Regions from separate parts of the Pseudomonas sp. S3_B11 genome, predicted to be linked through region 2. Evidence: riboswitches for the same ligand, from Rfam matches in the RefSeq annotation. Region 2 holds a riboswitch; the other holds the start of a gene.

Region 1 (6,139 bases), 2.8 Mb from region 2:
CGGCCCGGCGCAGGCGCGGCAACAGCTGGATGGCCATCTGCGAACCGGCCACTGGCAGCACATTCAGCGCGCCGTAATAATCGCAGGCCGCCTGCTCCAAGCCGTCATCGGTTTCCGGCAGGCGCGCCCAGGCGCGCAGGGGAATCGCCGGGACGTCGAACGGCCAAGGCGCGAGGCCGCTGGACAAGTCGAGCCAATCAGCCTCGGCAATGCCGTATTGCCGGATTGCGTTGCGCAAACGGCCACCGTGCTCAAGCATAAAACTCAGCTCCCAGGCAGAGAATCAGCAGCCATAACCATACGCCGCGCTGGACCAATTGCCAGCCGCGATCAATGGCGTCGGCACTCGCCGGCACGCCTTCGCCCAGCGCTGGACGCTGGTGCAGTTCGCCGTGATAAACCGCCGCCCCGCCCAGCTCGACACCCAACGCTCCGGCACCGGCGGCCATCACTGGTCCGGCGTTGGGACTGTCCCAGGTCGGACCCTGGGTGCGCCAGCACTTGAGCGCCAGGCGGGTTTTACCGAGCAGCGCGTAGGTCAATGCCACCAGGCGCGCCGGAATGTAGTTGAGCCCATCATCGATTTTTGCCGCCGCCCAGCCGAAGCGCTCGAAGCGTTCGTTGCGATAGCCCCACATAGCGTCGAGGGTATTGCTCAGGCGGTACAACACCACCCCGGGCGCACCGGCCACGGCGAACCAGAACAACGCGGCGAACACCGCATCGCTGCCATTTTCCAGCACCGATTCGGTGGCGGCGCGGGCCACGGCGGCTTCATCCAGTTCCGCCGTTTCGCGGCTGACCAGGTAGCCGACACGCTTGCGCGCCTCCTCCAGGTCGCCGCTGCGCAAGGCCCGCGCCACCGGCTCGACATGTTCACCGAGGCTGCGCAGGCCGAGGGCACAGTACAAGGCGAGGATCTCCACCAGCCAGCCGACCATCGGCGCCCAGGACAGGGCCGTGGCGAGCAAGGTCAACGGCACCACGGCGATGATCCACGCCGTCACCCCATGGCTGCGCCAACCGCGTCCGCCGGAATTGAAACGTTGTTCGATGCGATTGGCAAAGCCACCGAATGCCACCAGCGGATGCCAGCGCCGGGGCTCGCCCAGCAGCGCATCCAGCGCCACAGCGGCGGCACTGAGCAACGCCACACTCATGGGCTCACTCCCCAATGGTTTTCATATAGCAGTTCATTGAGCGGGCGCGGTTGCGCCCAACCTTCCAGGGCGAGCATCGGCGCCGGATAAAAACCCTCGACCGGGCCCAGGCAGAGGATCGCCAGCGGCTTGGCCCCGGCGGGCAGGCCCAGCAGGTCGGCCAGGGCCTGAGGCTCGAATAGCGACACCCAGCCCATCCCCAGCCCTTCTGCGCGGGAAGCCAGCCACAGGTTCTGGATCGCGCAGGACAGCGAGGCCAGGTCCATTTCCGGCAAGGTCCGACGACCGAAGATGTGCCGCTCACGATCTTCCATCAACGCCGCCACCAGCACTTCGGCACAGCCGTCGATACCTTCGACCTTGAGCGTCATGAATTCATCGCTGCGCTCACCCAGGGCCTCGGCGGTGCGAATGCGTTCCTGCTCCACCAGTTCGCGGATCTGCCCACGCAAGGCGCGGTCGCTGATGCGGATGAATCGCCACGGTTGCATCAGCCCGACGCTGGGGGCCTGGTGTGCGGCTTCCAGTAGACGGCGCAGCAAGGCCGGCTCAACCGTCCCGCCGCTGAAATGGCGCATGTCGCGGCGCTCGGCGATAGCGCGGTAGATGGCGTCGCGTTCGGCCTGGGAGAAAGCGGTGTCTGTCATGGCCTCTTCGCGAGCAAGCTCGCTCCCACATTGGCTAGCGTTGCACTTGAGATCACTGGGTCCCCTGTGGGAGCGAGCTTGCTCGCGATAGCGGTCTCAGGATCCGGCGCAAACAACGCAGCAATCGCCTTGGGATTGGACGGAAAATAAAAATGCACATAGGAAGCCGTCATGCGCCCCTGCCGGAACACCGCTTCCGCCCCGCGCCCGCCGTTGGGGCTATGGCCACGGGCAATCGGTTCAAGTTCGGTGCTGGTCAGCGAATGATGATAGGTATGCCCACGCAAGGTGCCTTCCGGCAAGTCCACCGATTGCAACGCCAGGGCCGCCAGGCGTTTTTGCATCTGCGCATCACCCGCCAGCAAACCCAGCAGTTCGGTGCGCACGCCTTCGACATCGGTCAATGAATCCAGCAGATACAACATGCCGCCGCATTCGGCGAGCAACGGTTTATCGGCTGCGTGATGGGCACGGATCGCCGCGAGCATCGGCGCGTTCCCGGCAAGCGCAACATGGTGCAGTTCCGGATAACCGCCAGGCAGATAAAGGCTGTCCGCCTCGGGCAGTTCGCTGTCATGAATCGGCGAAAAGAAGCTCAACTGCGCGCCCATGGCCCGCAGCAGATCAAGGCTGGCGCCATAGGTGAAGGCAAACGCTTCGTCACGGGCCACGGCGATGCATACCCCAGCGAGCCACGGCTCAACGGCAATCACCTCGGGCGCGGCGAACTCCACCGCTGGCGGCAGCGCCACTTCACAACTGCCGGCCAGGGCCTCGGCGGCCGCGTCGAGGCGCACGTCCAAGTCGTTCAACTCGCTGGCCTGGACCAAACCGAGGTGACGACTGGGTAATTCGATGCCGGTTTCCCGGGACAGCGCGCCGTACCAGCGCAAGCCTTCGGTCAGGCTGCCTTCAAGCAACTGCGCGTGGCGCAAGGTGCCGACCCGGTTGGCCAAGACCCCGGCGAACGGCAGGTCGGGTTGATAACGCGCCAGGCCCAGGGCCAGGGCGCCGAAAGTCTGGGCCATGGCCGTGCCGTCGATCACCGCCAGCACCGGCACGCCAAAATGCCGCGCCAGATCGGCGCTCGACGGGGTGCCGTCGAACAGCCCCATCACCCCTTCGATCAGGATCAGGTCCGCTTCGGCAGAGGCTTCCCACAACAGTCGGCGACTTTCCTGCTCGCCGACCATCCACATGTCCAATTGATAGACCGGCGCGCCACTGGCCCGCTCCAGGATCATCGGGTCGAGGAAGTCCGGGCCACATTTGAATACGCGCACCTTGCGTCCCTGGTTGCGATGCAACCGGGCCAGCGCCGCGGTGACGGTGGTCTTGCCCTGGCCCGAGGCCGGCGCTGCGATCAGCACCGCCGGACAGTGGCGGCTGGTCATGGCGGGATCGCTCACAGTTCGACGCCTTTCTGCGCCTTGATACCCGCCTGGAACGCGTGCTTGATCATGCCCATTTCAGTCACGGTGTCGGCCAGCTCGATCATCTCGGGCTTGGCGCCGCGACCGGTCACCACCACGTGCTGCATCGGTGGGCGGGCCTGCAGATCGCTCAGCACCTGATCGAGGTCGAGGTAGCCGTGCTTGAGGGCAATGTTCAACTCGTCAAGCACCACCAGGCCAATGGACGGATCGCTGAGCAACTGGCGCGATACGGCCCAGGCGGCTTCGGCGGCGGCGATGTCGCGCTGGCGATCCTGGGTTTCCCAGGTAAACCCCTCGCCCATGACATGAAAGCGCACCTGCTCCGGGAAGCGGCGGAAGAACAGTTCTTCACCAGTGCTGTTGCGCCCCTTGATGAACTGCACCACGCCGCATTGCATGCCGTGGCCCATGGACCGCGCAAGCATGCCGAACGCCGAGCTGCTCTTGCCCTTGCCGTTGCCCGTCAGCACCAGCAACAGGCCGCATTCATTCGGCGAGTTGGCGATGCGCTCGTCGATCACGGCTTTCTTGCGCAGCATGCGCGCCAGGTGGCGTTCGTTGCGATCAGACGTGTCGGTGAAGAGGGAGTCGGTCATGGGAAGCCTCCGTTGGGATTGGATAACGGCGGGCGGGCACAAAAAAAGACGGCAACAAGCCTGGCATCGCCCACCGTGATGCCGTTGGATGAATCAGGCCGGTCTCCGGGCTCATGAGCGGCGTGGTGCCGGTCTGTGCGCCTTCCCATGTCTGCGACACAGTGGCTTGAGCACAGCGTTGACTCATTTACCGTTGCGGGGGCAGCGCCGGGTTCGTATGCACTCACCGGCTTCCCTGTTTCACTCTGTCGACCGCAGCCACAGAGCACCTGAAACAAGCGGCGAAGGTTAGAGGGTTGGGGGTGGAGCGTCAATTAAAGCCGCCTGTCGGGACGATCATTGGCGCCGATCAATAAAATGACGCCAATCTTGTGGGATTCTGCGGCAAGTGATATCAAAGCGACATTACGACCCGATATCACAAGAACAAGAGGGCAAAAGCATGCAAGGGATGATCATCAGCAATCCAAAACTGGAGTTTCTGCGTCCAGTGCTGGAACGTTGGTTTGACTGTATCGACCGCTACAACGCGGTGCGTGGCGATAACGACACGCCCTACTGGTTCGATGAAAAAGCCAACCTCGGCTTGCTGTCGGCCGCAGCCTGGATGGCTGAGATGGTCACGCTGCAGAACGCCCCGACCCGCAAGCAGAATGAAGAAGGCGAACGCAACGTCAGCGCCGACCTCTTCATCGCCAGCACCGAGGAGCGCGCCTTCATCCAGGCCACCCAGCGCTGGCCCAAGGTCAACAACCTGAACCTGACCCAGCCGCTACTGGAAGCCACCAGCGATGCCAAGCGCATCAGCTATGCCAGCGACCTGAAGCTGGGCTGCCTGTTCGTCTCGCCGCAAAAAGCCCAGCAAAGCGCCACGCCCGAAGAATTGCAGGACATGATCGATGACCTGCAGAAGGAAAACACCTGCGCCGCGGCCTGGTACTTTCCTTACGCCTACCGCAAGTTGCGCAATGAAGCCGGTCATTACCATCCTGGCATTGCGGTGCTATTCAAACAGGCCCACGGCTGACTCATTCAACAAGGAACTGGGCAAGCAAGCTCCCAAAGGGAGCTTGCTTGCCTGGCTGACGGGGCCCACCCGCCGTTGAACCATCACGCGTCTACGCTCCTCTATGAATAACTACATGCATTCATAGGGAAGCCAGCATGCTCAAGCCACCCCACCTCCTGATCGTCATCCTTGCCGCCGGACTTGTCGCTTGTGGCGAGTCGTCCACCTTGCAAGTGTCCGACGGCACCGGCCCAGCGCCGAAACTGCCCGAACCAAACAAGACCCTGATGCCCACCGTCAACATCGCCGAAGCCGTCGGCTGGCCGCAAGGCGCCAAGCCGACCCCGGCCCAGGGCCTGCAAGTGGGTGCATTCGCTGAAGGACTGGACCATCCGCGCTGGCTCTATGTGCTGCCCAATGGTGATGTGCTGGTGGCCGAAACCAACGCCCCACCCAAGCCGGACGACGCCAAGGGCATCCGGGGTTGGGTGATGAAAAAAGTCATGGGCCGCGCCGGCGCCGGCGTGCCCAGCCCCAATCGCATCACCCTGTTGCGTGACGCCAATCACGACGGCATTGCCGAAACCCGCACGGTGCTCCTGGAAAACCTCAACTCACCGTTCGGCATGACCCTGGTCGGCAATGACCTCTACGTGGCCGATACCGACCAATTGATCCGTTTCCCCTACAAGGACGGTGACACGCAAATCAAGGCGCAGCCGACCAAGGTCGTCGATCTGCCCGGGGGGACACTCAACCATCACTGGACCAAGAACGTGATTGCCAGCCGTGACGGCAGCAAGTTGTATGTCACCACCGGCTCGAACAGTAACGTCGCGGAAAACGGCATGGAGGCCGAAGAAGGTCGCGCCGCCATCTGGGAAGTGGACCGTGCCAGCGGAAATCACCGTATCTTCGCCTCGGGCTTGCGCAACCCTAACGGCCTGGCCTGGGAACCCCGCAGCGGCGCGCTCTGGACAGCGGTGAACGAGCGGGATGAGATCGGCAGCGACCTGGTGCCGGACTACATCACGTCGGTCAAGGACGGGGCCTTCTATGGCTGGCCCTACAGCTACTATGGGCAGAATGTCGATGTCCGGGTCGAACCACAGAACCCGGCCCTGGTGGCCAAGGCCATCGCCCCGGACTACGCCGTCGGCCCTCACACCGCCTCATTGGGGCTGACCTTCGCCGAGGGCAGCACCTTGCCTGCACCGTTTACCGAAGGGGCTTTCGTTGGCCAGCACGGCTCCTGGAACCGCAAGCCCCACAGTGGTTATAAAGTGATTTT
Region 2 (6,139 bases):
GTGTAGCGGATAGACCGAGGCGACGCCTTCGCGGGCAAGCCTTGCTCCCACAGGTTCGCTCCCGCAGGGGGATCCCGGTGGATTCTCTGGCGAGTCAGGGCCTGTAGAGATGCGCATGCCCGGCGCGGTACAGCGAAGACTCGCTGAACACATCGTTGCCCAGCACACGTCCCACCAGAATCAGCGCCGTGCGGCGAAAGCCCTTGGCGTGTACCTTTGCTGCGATATCGTCCAGCGTCCCCATCACCCAATCCTGATCCGGCCAGGTCGCCCGGTGGATCACGGCAATCGGGCAATCGGCGCCATAGTGGGGCCGCAGTTCGTCGACGATTTTTTCCAGATGATTGACCCCCAGGTGAATCGCCATGGTCGCCCCGTGCTGCGCCAGGCTGCCCAGTTCTTCCCCAGCGGGCATCGGGCTTTTGTCGGCGTAGCGGGTGAGGATCAGGCTTTGGGAAATGTCCGGCAAGGTCAGTTCGGCGCCCAGCAGGGCGGCGCAGGCTGAGGTCGCTGTCACCCCCGGGATGATTTCGAAAGGGATGGCCAATTCCCGCAGGCAACGAATCTGCTCGCCGATGGCGCCGTACAGGCTCGGGTCGCCGGAATGCACCCGGGCCACGTCCTGGCCCTTGAGATGGGTGCTCTTGATCAATTCGATGATCTGTTCCAGATGCAGCTCGGCGCTGTTGATCACCTGTTCGGCACAATGGCCTTCAAGGACGGCGGTTGGCACCAGCGAGCCGGCGTAGATGATCACCGCGCACTGGCGGATCAGTCGCTGGCCTTTGACCGTGATGAGGTCCGGGTCGCCGGGGCCGGCGCCGATGAAGTAAACGGTCATGACCGGCTCCTGTGGAAGGTGGGTGAGCGTTGCCCAGATGAAGATCGCTCATGATCCTGGGCGCCGATTATCGGGATTTACGCCACGACCGCCAATGCCAACGTGCTCTTGGGGCCTTTTTGGCGAGTAATCAGTAGCGTCGCGGGCGATCTGCCCAACTGGTCGGCCAAGGCGAGGGCGGCGCTTTCGGCGATGCCGTAGCAACCGGTTCGCTCGAAGGCGATCTCGGAACGGTGACTGAGCCGCTGCTCGTAGCTGGCCAACTGTTCGACACTGAAGCAGGTCAGCGGCAGCGCCAGTTGCCCGGCCAGCTCCAGCAGCCCGGGCTCGTCACGCTTGAGGTCGATACTGGCCAGGGCCCGTACCCGATGAAGTTCGATGCCGTGGGCCAGCAGCGTCTGGTCGAGCAGGGCCCGCAGCGTGCTGGCCGGGCAACCACGCTGGCAGCCCAGGCCGATCACCAGGATCGGCTCGGCGCTCATGCGTCGTGGTGGGCTTGGCCGTCACGGCGAAACAGCCAGGCGCTGATCAGGCCCAGCGCCAGCCAGAACGCGACGTTGGTCAACTGCGAGGCAATCTTGAACTGGCTCTCCAGCGCTTCGGGCGCCAGCATCGAGTGGACTTCGGGCTGCGGCGCGCCGATGACGTGGGGCACCAGCAATGTTGCCACGCCCAGCACCTTGAGCAGCCAATGCTGGCCGAAGGCGATCAAGGCAATGCCCACCGCCGTGGACGCCGCGGTGCCGATCCACCACATCTGTCGTTGGGCCAGGTCGGCCGCTGCGGTGCCAGGCAATTCCGGGGGCAGGCCAAGCGTCGGCGCCAAGACGAAAGTGGCATAACCGGCCAGGCCCCAGAGCAGGCCCTGGGACGTGCGAGTCGGTGCGCGCAAGGTGTACAGGCCCGCCAGCATCAGGGCAAACCCCACGGCGACCACCAGGTTGCCGCCCGTGGTGGACAGCACGCGCTGCCAGCCGTCTTCCGGCTCCCAGGCCTCGGCATCATGGGTATGAGCCGCCCCGTCGGCGTGTTCATGGACCTCGGTCGCCGGGGCCTTCTCGAAGGTTTCCGCCTGGAGAATCAGCGGCGATACCCAGAAACTTTGCAGCAGGGTCAGCAGCAAGGCGGCCAGCAAGCCGCTGAAACCAGCGGTCTGCGCGATACGCTTGATCATGTCGTCAGTTCTCAATGGCACGGGAATGCGGCGCTGTGACGGGTATCGTGAGCAGCGTTGTGCACCGCTTCGATGTGGGAGAAACCGGCGAAATAGACCAGCCCCGCGCCGAGGATGGAAGCAAGGATCGCGGCGCTCAGGCGTTGGCTCAGGGTGGTGGTGCTGCTGGCGGTGCGGGCGGTGCTGCTGATGGTCGACATGGCGCTTCCCTCTGTTCTTGTTCAGTGGGCATTCGAGCGCGATGAAACCCCGGGCGAAAGCCCGCCAAGGTTCGAACAGCGCCCGCCCACCGCGGGTTTGTTGATGCATGAGTCAAGGGCCGGTCTCCGGGCTCGCGAGGGGCGGGGCTTGCGCCTGGCCTGCAAGCGTCACCTTCCCATGTCCGGGGACACAGTGGTTCAGACGCTTCGCTCGCTTACCGTTGCGGGGGCAGCACCGGACTGACGTGGCTTTGGAGTAAAGCACACGATTCACCGGTTTCCCGTTTCACCCTGTGAAGGGCACCCGTAACTAGGCGTACAGGAGAGCATGGGCGGGGGCGGGGCGTCAATTGGCGTGGGTTCTCAGGCTGGCACCGAGTTGCGCCCATCGCGAGCAAGCTCGCTCCCACAATGAATCTCGCGGATCACAAAACTCATGTTCAACAAAGATCAACTGTGGGAGCGAGCCTGCTCGCGATGAGGCCCGGACATACACCGCAGAACACTCTGGCGATTGACCCGCCCCCACACCCTGCGTAGCCTTGCGCCTTCGAGGTTCTTCGGCACATGCCGGAGCTAAGAAGGGAACGCGGTCCAAGCCGCGGCTGCCCCCGCAACTGTGAACGGTGCTGTTTCTGCAAGGCCACTGTGCATGCCCTTTAAAACGGGCGCACGGGAAGGCGCAGCAATTGCCAGTCGAAAGATTGGCCCGCCGTCAGCCAGGAGACCTGCCTCGAGACAGATTCTCACTACAACCGGGCGGGGTGATCCGGTGGCGAAATCTTCCGCGCACGCCTGTGCCAGCGGTTGTCGTCCCGTTTGCCCGCCACCTTGCCAAAGGGCATCCGATGAAAACACTGGCCAAACTCCCCGTCACCATCGTCACCGGTTTCCTCGGCTCGGGTAAAACCACCTTGCTGCGGCACATGCTCGACAACGCCCAGGGCCGGCGCATCGCCGTGATCGTCAACGAATTCGGCGAGCTGGGCATCGACGGCGAAATCCTCAAGCAGTGCTCCATCGGTTGCACCGAAGAAGAAGCCAACGGCCGCGTCTATGAACTGGCCAACGGCTGCCTGTGCTGCACGGTGCAGGAAGAGTTCTTCCCGGTGATGCGCGAACTGGTGGCCCGGCGTGGCGACCTCGATCACATCCTCATCGAAACCTCCGGCCTGGCCCTGCCCAAGCCGCTGGTCCAGGCCTTCCAATGGCCGGAAATCCGCAGCGCCTGCACCGTCGATGCGGTAATCACCGTGGTCGACAGCCCGGCCGTGGCCGCGGGTACCTTTGCCGCGTTCCCCGACCAGGTCGATGCCCAGCGCAAACTCGACCCGAACCTGGACCACGAATCGCCGCTGCACGAACTGTTCGCCGACCAACTGGCGAGCGCCGACCTGGTGATCCTCAACAAGGCTGACCTGATCAGCCCTGAGGACCTGGCCAAAGTTCGCCTGGAAGTCGCCGAAGAGCTGCCACCGGCGGTCAAGGTCATCGAAGCCAGCAGCGGTCGCCTGCCGCTGGACGTATTGATCGGCCTGGGCGCTGGTTCCGAAGAACACATCGACGGCCGCCACAGCCATCACGACCATCACCACGATGGCGACGATGATGACCACGATCATGACGCCTTCGATTCCATTTCCATCGAACTGCCCCAGGCTGACGAAAGCCTGTTGCTCGACGCGCTGACGCAACTGGTGGTCCAGCACGGAGTATTGCGAGTCAAGGGTTTCGCGGCGATTCCGAACAAGCCGATGCGCCTGTTGATCCAGGGCGTCGGGACGCGTTTCGACAAGCATTTCGACCGCCAGTGGGGCGCTGAGGAAGCGCGGGTCACCCGCCTGGTGCTGATCGGCCAGGCGCTTGACGCCGCGCTGCTCGAAGCGCAGTTGCGCGCCGCCCTCGGGGCCTAAGCCATGCACCTGCTCAGGACCCAGCCCGGCGGTTTCGTGTCGGATGACAACATTGCCGACCTGGGGCAAACCCCCGCCGAACTGGTGATCCTGTGCAGCGGCGACTCCAGCCTGGCGCTGCTGGCCGAAGCGGCGAAGCAGTTGCCGGGTGACTACCCGCAGTTTCGCCTCGCCAACCCGATGCAGGTGCAGAACCACGCCTCGGTGGATCTGTATGTCGAAGACGTGCTGCAACACGCCAAGGTCATCCTGTTGTCGCTGCATGGCGGCATCGGCTATTGGCGCTACGGCATCGAGCGCCTGATGGAACTGGCGGGGCGCGGGGTGAAGCTGATCCTGGTGCCGGGGGATGATCGTCCAGACCCGGAACTCAGTGACCTGAGCAACGTGGCCGTTGAGGACCGCGACCGGCTCTGGCAGTTCTTGCGCCAGGGCGGGCTGGGCAATGCCCTCGACCTGTTTTACAACCTAGGCAGCCAATGGTTCGGCCGCGATTATCCGTGGGCCGAGCCGCAGGCCTTGCCACGCACGGCCATCTATCACCCGGCGAAAACCAGCGCCAACCTCGACGACTGGCAAGCCGACTGGAGCGCCGGGCAACCGGTGGCGGCGGTGCTGTTTTATCGCTCCCACCTGCAAGCGGCGAACACCGCGTTCATCGACGTGTTCTGCCAGCGCCTGCAAGCGGCGGGGCTCAATCCGCTGCCGATTGCCGTGGCAAGCCTCAAGGAGCCTGGTTGCCTCGCACTTGTAGAGGACTGGCTGGACGAGGTGCAGGCGGGGGTGATCCTCAACACCACCGGCTTCGCTCAATCCAGCCCCGAAGCTCCGCATTTGCGACCGTTTCGCCGCAACATCCCGGTGATCCAGGCGATCTGCGCCCAGGACAACGAACCCGGCTGGCGGGCCAGCGAGCAGGGCTTGGGACCGCGAGACCTGGCGATGCACATTGCCTTGCCGGAACTGGACGGACGGATCATCAGCCGCCCCATCAGTTTCAAGGACCTGGCCTGGCGCAGCGAGCGCAGCCAGAGCGATGTGGTCTGCTACCGGGCCGCGCCCGAGCGCATGGATTTTGTCGCCGAACTGGCCCGACGCTGGACCACCCTGGCGCGTTTGCCCAATGCCCAGAAGCGTGTGGCGCTGATCCTCGCCAACTACCCGACCCGCGACGGTCGCATCGGCAATGGCGTCGGCCTGGACACCCCGGCGTCGGCCTTGAATATCCTGCGGGCCCTGCAGGCCGAGGGCTATCCGTTGCCGTCCGAACTGCCGGCGAGCGGCACCGCGTTGATCCAGCAATTGCTCGGCGGGGTCAGTAATGACCTGGACAGCCTCGACCTGCGTCCCTGTCACCAGAGCCTGGCCCTCGCCGAGTACCAGGCCTTGTTCGACGCATTGCCCGAAGGCAATCGCCAAGCGGTGCTGGCGCGCTGGGGCTCGCCCGAGCAGGACCCGATGTTCCGCGACGGCCGTCTGATGGTCGCCGGTCTTCGGCTGGGCCTGACCTTCGTCGGTATCCAGCCGGCGCGGGGTTATCAGGTCGATCCGAGCGCGGTGTACCATGACCCGGACCTGGTACCGCCCCACGGTTACCTGGCGTTTTATTTCTGGTTGCGCCACACCTACGGCGTCCACGGGGTGATTCACGTCGGCAAGCACGGCAACCTCGAATGGCTGCCGGGCAAGGGCGTCGGGCTGTCGGAAAACTGCTGGCCGGACGTGCTGCTGGGGCCGCTGCCGAATATCTATCCGTTCATCGTCAACGACCCGGGTGAGGGCGCCCAGGCCAAGCGTCGTACCCAGGCGGTAATCATCGACCACTTGATGCCGCCGCTGACCCGGGCCGAAACCTATGGGCCACTGCGTAACCTCGAGCTGCTGGCTGACGAGTACTACGAGGCGCAATTGCTCGATCCGCGCCGTGCCCGGGAGCTGCAACGGGACATCCTCAATCTGGTGCGCGAGACCCACATCGACCGCGAACTGCAACTCGACGCATCCCTCGACA

What was found. Region 2 has a riboswitch for cobalamin ahead of cobW (cobalamin biosynthesis protein CobW). Riboswitches for the same ligand answer to the same signal wherever they lie in the genome.
Region 1: it holds a riboswitch for cobalamin, as region 2 does, so the genes downstream of both, cobO (cob(I)yrinic acid a,c-diamide adenosyltransferase) here and cobW (cobalamin biosynthesis protein CobW) in region 2, are expected to answer to the same signal.

The regions. Positions count from the first base shown of each region.
Region 1 is NZ_CP162749.1:809,869-816,007, reverse strand. Features, by position in the region: gene cobD (threonine-phosphate decarboxylase CobD) at 1-259, opposite strand, end outside; gene cbiB (adenosylcobinamide-phosphate synthase CbiB) at 252-1,160, opposite strand; gene bluB (5,6-dimethylbenzimidazole synthase) at 1,157-1,807, opposite strand; gene AB4O22_RS03765 (cobyrinate a,c-diamide synthase) at 1,804-3,201, opposite strand; gene cobO (cob(I)yrinic acid a,c-diamide adenosyltransferase) at 3,213-3,839, opposite strand; cobalamin riboswitch at 3,919-4,127, opposite strand; gene AB4O22_RS03755 (hypothetical protein) at 4,282-4,866, shown strand; gene AB4O22_RS03750 (PQQ-dependent sugar dehydrogenase) at 5,004-6,139, shown strand, end outside.
Region 2 is NZ_CP162749.1:3,585,906-3,592,044, reverse strand. Features, by position in the region: gene cobM (precorrin-4 C(11)-methyltransferase) at 95-841, opposite strand; gene AB4O22_RS16145 (cobalamin biosynthesis protein) at 919-1,323, opposite strand; gene AB4O22_RS16140 (CbtA family protein) at 1,320-2,015, opposite strand; gene AB4O22_RS16135 (CbtB domain-containing protein) at 2,027-2,215, opposite strand; cobalamin riboswitch at 2,316-2,538, opposite strand; cobalamin riboswitch at 2,752-2,965, shown strand; gene cobW (cobalamin biosynthesis protein CobW) at 3,064-4,128, shown strand; gene cobN (cobaltochelatase subunit CobN) at 4,132-6,139, shown strand, end outside.